Linked DNA regions of Oceanicoccus sp. KOV_DT_Chl. The protein of the gene in region 1 interacts with the protein of each later gene in a pairwise test. Links are inferred from orthologs where the notes say so. Each region holds a gene or a part of one and is shown on either strand. Other genes may lie near its edges. The genes, in order: UNITIG_RS02570 and grxD.

Region 1 (3,307 bases):
TTCGTGATCATGTAGTTCACTTGTCTACTGAGCAGGCAAGTGATCTTTGGGTATCGACAAATTTATCCAGTGTCGTAGTTGATAATCAGTTAACTCGAATTTTTGGTGTAATGACGGATGTAAGTGACCGCGTTCGCCATACACGTGACATGGAATACCGCGCCAATCATGATGGCTTAACCGGATTACCCAATAGAAGCTATTTTGTTGAGCAATTGGAAAAGGTAATAGCAGTATCTTCTACTAATAATCAGCATGCATTATTTTTATTGGATCTTGACGGTTTCAAGGAAGTGAATGATACCCTGGGTCATGAAACTGGCGATTATTTGTTAAAGCAAATAGGCCCGCGATTAGAACCTGTTTTGGTTGGTCATAATACTACGCTGGCCCGTCTGGGCGGCGACGAATTTGCGGTTTTAATTGAGGACTATGAATCGGTTGACGCAATAACTGCGTTGGCTTCAGCATTAATGCAGGAAATTAAATCACCGTTCACTATTAACGAGTTAGAGCTAGTAGTGGGTGGAAGTGTAGGGATAGCGCTATACCCAACCAACAGTGACTCTGTATCCTCATTGATGCGTTGTGCGGATGTGGCAATGTATCAAGCAAAGCAGCAATCAAGAGACCACTGCTTATATAACAGTGCCAGTGATCATTATTCGGTGCGCCGGCTGTCATTGATGATGGATATTCGTCAGGCTATTAGTAATGACGAGCTGCGTTTATTTTATCAGCCAGTGATTGATTTGCAGACCAATGAAGTAGTGGGCTTCGAAGCGCTGGTACGTTGGATGCACCCACAGCTAGGTCTCTTGCCCCCTGTCGAGTTTATACCGCTAATTGAATTGACTGATATGATTATGCCGGTAACCTGGTGGGTGGTTGAAACGGCTATCCAGCAATTAGCTGAATGGCAAAAAATGGGATGGCAATATTCTATTGCGGTGAATGTTTCTACCCGTAATTTAATTGATGTTGGCTTTGTCAGTTTTATTGATAATTGCCTGCAGCGCTATCAGGTAGATGGCTCAAAGTTGGAAATAGAAATTACCGAAAGCACCTTGATGGCGGACCCGGATAAAGCGCGTCAAGTGTTGCAATCCATTGCCGCCTTGGGCGCACCTATATCCATTGATGATTATGGAACTGGTTATTCATCCTTGGCGTATTTAAGAAGCTTGCCAATCAATACCTTAAAAATTGACCGTACTTTTATCAGTCAGATGATGGCACATAATGAAGATCAAATTATTGTCAATTCAACGGTGCAGCTGGCTCATAATTTGGGTTTGAATGTGACTGCTGAAGGCATTGAAGATTTGCAAATCATTGATACTTTAAAGCAATTGGGTTGCGATAAAGGACAGGGCTATTTTTATTGTAAGCCGGTACCTGTTGATGAGCTGGAAGTATGGCTGTCGTTATATAATCGTCAGAGCGTGTTAAGCAAGGCGCAATAAGCGTTGCTATTAAGAATCTAGCACTATTCTGAAATTTAAATTAGCTATTGGATTTTTTATGAGTGTCCAGTCTGACATTGAATCAAAACTGTCTTCCTCGCTGTCACCTTTGTTTTTAGATGTGCTCAATGAAAGTCATATGCACAGCGTCCCTCCAAATTCAGAAACTCATTTCAAAGTCGTTGTAGTGTCCGCGGAATTTGATAGCAAGCGCAGCGTTGCCCGTCACCAAATGATTTATAAGGTGTTGGCCGATGAACTGGCTGGCCCGGTGCATGCGTTAGCGCTGCATACTTATACAGCCGATGAGTGGCAGCAGCGTAATAATTTGGCGCCTGATTCACCTGACTGTTTAGGTGGCAGTAAAGCTGACTAGTACGGCTTAAATTACCATTCTTTTATCATTGCTCTGGCGGATTGTTTTTTAATGCTCATCCGTTACTCTTGCTTGGTTAATTTTTTGATTGATGTTATCTGCGATGTGATAACCGTTGCTGCGAGGTGGGTATGAGTTTGCAAGAAAATCGGGTGGTCGTGGTGACTGGCGCAAGTCGTGGTGCTGGCAAAGGCATTGCCCTGGCGCTCGGTGGCTTAGGTGCCACCGTTTATGTAACCGGGCGCACAATCAACGAAGGTGATGCTGATTTACCCGGCACTGTGGCTGCCACTGCGGATGAGATTAGTCGCCGCGGTGGTAACGGTATCGCTGTGGTTTGTGATCATGGCGATGATCGGCAAGTACAGGCACTCTTCGCCCGGGTTGAACGTGAGCAGGGCCGGTTGGATATTCTGGTTAATAATGCTTTGCTGGTGCCAGAGGGTTTGGTTGATCACGGTCCGTTCTGGCAAAAGCCGTTAGCGCTGCAAGATATTTTAAATGTGGGTATGCGATCCAGTTATGTTGCCAGTTATTACGCTGCGCCGTTGCTGGTCAAGAACGGTGAGGGTTTAGTGGTTAATACATCATCGTTTGGGGGACGTTGCTATATGCATGGTCCGGCTTATGGCGCTGGTAAAGCAGCGGTGGATAAAATGGCCCATGATATGGCGGTTGATTTTAAACCCTATAATGTGGCGGTCATCTCTTTATGGATGGGCTTGCTTAAAACCGAGCGGACCCAGCGCGTGTTTGATGCTGAACCTGAACTTTATGCCGATATGGAAGCCGGTGCCGAGTCTCCGGAGTTTTCTGGGTTGGTCATTGATGCATTGGCTAAAGACCCTCAGCGCATGCAGCGCAGCGGTAAGATTTGGGTGGGTGCTGAGTTAGGTAGTGAGTATGGTGTGGTGGATATCAATGGTAAGCAGCCGCCATCGCACCGGTCGATGTTAGGTGACCCAACCAGTTATAACCCGGCTGTTATTGAATAAACCGATTTTGGTGAGGGGTTTATTCAGCAGTAATGGTTGCATATCACTTATATGGGGGATGCTGGCATTCGCTTTGGGTTATATTCTTGCTGCTATGAGAGTAAGTGTTCCCTTAGTCACGTGGAGTTGAGTATGTCAGATCAATACAGTTTAGCGTCTTCCAGAGCAAAAGATCTTATCGCCAAAGCCGAAGCCTTGCAGCCAGTTTTGGCCGAGCGAGCCGCTCGTTGTGCACAAATTCGTCGCATTCCCGATGAAACTATTCAGGATTTTCAGGATGCAGGCTTTTTTAAAATTCTGCAGCCAGAGCAGTGGGGCGGCTACGCTATGGACCCGCAGGTATTTTATGCGGTGCAGTTAAAAATTTCTGAAGCCTGTATGTCGAGTGGTTGGGTGCTAGGTGTAGTGGCAGTCCACAATTGGCAGCTTGCTTTGTTCGATAATCAAGCGGCACAGGATGTATGGTCGGA
Region 2 (3,077 bases), on another replicon or contig:
ATGAGCCAAGCATGCACCAATAGGTAAGCCATTGCCCAGACCTTTGGCGGTCGTGACCACATCGGGCAAAATACCGTGATGCTGATAGGCAAAGTAAGTGCCGGTTCTGCCATTACCGCTTTGAACCTCGTCAAGCATCATCAGCCACTGCTGTTGATCGCACAATTGCCGGATTTCTTTCAGGTAGTTGGCTGGAGGAATATTGATACCGCCTTCCCCTTGAATTGGCTCGACTAACACGGCAACGACATTGCTCTTATTGCGGGCAATGTTACTCAAAGCCTCAATATCACCAAAGGGGGCACGAATAAAGCCACTGACCAGCGGTTCAAAACCTGCTTGGATTTTTCGATTGCCTGAAGCGGTCAGCGTTGCCATTGTTCTTCCATGAAAAGCGTTAGACATCACAATGATTTGGGGTTGCTCAATGTCCTTGTTGTGGCCATAAAGGCGAGCAATTTTAATTGCCGCTTCATTAGCTTCGGCGCCTGAGTTGCTGAAAAAAACCGTATCCATGCCGGACACTTTACAAAGAGATTCTGCCAGTTGTTGCTGACGTTCGACACCATAGAGGTTGGAGGTGTGGATGAGCTTTTCAGCTTGTTGTTGGATAGCAGCCGTTACTGTGGGATGGGCGTGACCAAGGGCGTTAACACCAATACCACTAATGGCATCCAGATAGTCCTTGCCATCACTATCAAATAGACGTGCGCCCACACCATGGCTAAAGCTCACGGGTAAGCGACTATAAGTATTCATGACGGCGTTCACAGCGGTATCCTCAAATTCAACTATCAGTTTTTAGCTGAAAAATTATAGCCAAAAACGCAAAAAGGCAGCTGGAGCTGCCTAAATTAAGAACTAATCATATAGTGCTGACATGGGTTTGGCAATTGTCTAGTGACGAATTTTAGCGGGTATAGTCTGTTTACGAGCATGCTAACGAAAGGCCATTGAGGTTGGGTGGCGGAACAAATTGAATTGGCGACGGACTAATCTATAAGTATTATTGCTGAGTAATTTAGTCGGGCATTTTGCTGGTATTCACGTTACAATGACCGTCTATTTAACCCGATTTTGTAACCTGGTAGTTGTTTGCGGACAATTACGTTTTTAGATTTAAGCCAAGGTAAGCCTGATGGACATAATGGAAACAATTAAAGATCAAGTCGAAAGCAACCCGATTATTTTGTATATGAAGGGCTCCCCCAATCAACCGCAGTGCGGATTTTCGGCGCGGACGGTGCAATCGCTGATGTCCTGTGGAGAGCGCTTTGCTTTTGTAGATATATTGTCTAACCCTGAGATTCGTGCCAACTTACCGGTTTATGCAAACTGGCCAACATTTCCGCAGTTGTGGGTAAATGGGGAGCTGGTCGGCGGTTGTGATATCGTTTGCGATATGTTTGATAAGGGTGAATTGCAGACTTTGATTAAAGATGCTGCCCAGGCAACGGCAGAGAGCGAATAGCGCTGTAGCGCGAGGATTGCAAAAGCCGTCCCAGTTCGATTGTTTACAGATTAAAACCGCTCCTTATGGGCGGTTTTTTGGTTCTGATAGGTATAAGCTTTAGCCAGAACTGTGATATAAAAAAGACATACTGATAATAGTGATAATAAGCGCACATCAACTGGGTTCTTAGGGGTAGTCAAATCAAAATAGATATTCCCGGATATCGAGTCGTCCGTCCCATTGGGCGTGGTGGCATGGCGACAGTCTATTTAGCCATTCAGGAAAGCTTTCAGCGTGAAGTGGCGCTGAAGGTCATGTCTCCGCTGTTGTCGCAAGATGAGAGCTTCAGTGAGCGATTTTTACGGGAAGCAAGAATCGTTAGTCGATTGGTGCATCCACATATAGTCACCGTACATGATGTGGGTATTCAAAATGGCCACCATTATTTGTCGATGGAGTACATCGAGGGGCAGGATTTAAAGGATCGATTGCCCAGCCTTAATAGTGAACAGTTATTCCGTATTGTTGCTGAAGTTGCCAGAGCGTTGGATTATGCCGGTCGCAAAGGTTATGTGCATCGTGATGTAAAACCTGAAAATATTATGATCCATAATCTGGACGGCCGAGCGGTGTTGATGGATTTTGGTATTGCGCGAGCGGCAGACTCTGCCAGCACAATGACACGCACAGGTACTGCCTTGGGTACGCCGCATTATATGAGCCCGGAGCAGGCCAGGGGCGAAGCGATTGATTCACGGTCTGACCTTTATAGTTTAGGTGTGCTGATTTATTACATGTTGGCAGGGCGCGTGCCCTATGAAGCGGAGTCCCCAGTGGCGGTGGGAATAAAGCATGTTTCTGCCCCTATCCCTAAATTACCTGACGCGCTGTCGGGTTATCAGTATTTGATTGATAAGCTAATGGCGAAAGAGCCAAAAGATCGTTATCAAACAGGCAATGAATTAGTGCAGGCGTTGTCGTTGGTAGATATAGGGGTCTTGGATCAATGGCGTCCTACTCAGGGTTTTGAGTATCTGGGCAGTCATGAGCATACGCCTTTGCGTAGCGAGCAAGTTAGATTAGTGAGCGGCACTAACGCCTCTGCCGACACAGAAGTGCTGCAGCGGGCCGCTGCCGTAAGTAAGGCACCACCGAGTGCTGGTGATGGCTCAGCAGAGGAGTCATTACATATCCCGAAAGAAGATTTACAGCGACCGCAGCAAGCGAATAAGCAGCAGTGGATATTTGCCGTGCCGATTGTCGCCGCGTTAATTTTTGCGGGCTATATGTACAGTAACAATGACCGTCGACAAACCGCGGCAGAGCTTACCGATAAAGTGCCGGAGGTAACTACACAGAATGCACCGTCAAAAGCAGTACCCACACAAAATGAAAGTGAGACTTCGTTACCCACAGCTGGGCCCAAAACACCAGTTTCCTTAACCACTGAGTCAGTCACTAAAGCGCAATTAAGCGTTAATAGCGCACAGGACGTAAAGCAAGAGTCGCTTGATGTAGGTGCGTCTGAAAGCAAGGCGGCAGCGGATGAATCGCTAGCTACCAGCTCCAATGATGGGCAAGGTGAGGTGAATCAGTCATTAGATCCTGTTACCCAGCTGCTGGC

Evidence for each region.
Region 2: the proteins of UNITIG_RS02570 (region 1) and grxD interact in binary tests that used the Escherichia coli proteins (3 or more experiments, as listed by UniProt). The link is inferred for Oceanicoccus sp. KOV_DT_Chl from one-to-one orthologs.

What each region holds. Positions count from the first base shown.
Region 1 is NZ_FQLF01000001.1:556,611-559,917, forward strand. The notes cover bases 205-3,183. They hold UNITIG_RS02570 (BolA family transcriptional regulator), read left to right. Parts: upstream 205-1,524; coding sequence 1,525-1,842; downstream 1,843-3,183. Other genes in these bases: UNITIG_RS02565 (EAL domain-containing protein), read left to right, coding at 205-1,466; UNITIG_RS02575 (SDR family NAD(P)-dependent oxidoreductase), read left to right, coding at 1,974-2,837; UNITIG_RS02580 (acyl-CoA dehydrogenase family protein), read left to right, coding at 2,970-3,183. In the rest of the region: more of UNITIG_RS02565, read left to right, coding at 1-204; more of UNITIG_RS02580, read left to right, coding at 3,184-3,307. UniProt on the Escherichia coli protein: Transcriptional regulator that plays an important role in general stress response. Has many effects on cell morphology, cell growth and cell division. Acts by regulating the transcription of many genes, including dacA (PBP-5), dacC (PBP-6), ampC and mreB.
Region 2 is NZ_FQLF01000005.1:673,087-676,163, reverse strand. The notes cover bases 56-2,804. They hold grxD (Grx4 family monothiol glutaredoxin), read left to right. Parts: upstream 56-1,138; coding sequence 1,139-1,471; downstream 1,472-2,804. Other genes in these bases: UNITIG_RS20475 (protein kinase), read left to right, coding at 1,627-2,804; UNITIG_RS20485 (acetylornithine transaminase), read right to left, coding at 56-759. In the rest of the region: more of UNITIG_RS20485, read right to left, coding at 1-55; more of UNITIG_RS20475, read left to right, coding at 2,805-3,077. UniProt on the Escherichia coli protein: Monothiol glutaredoxin involved in the biogenesis of iron-sulfur clusters.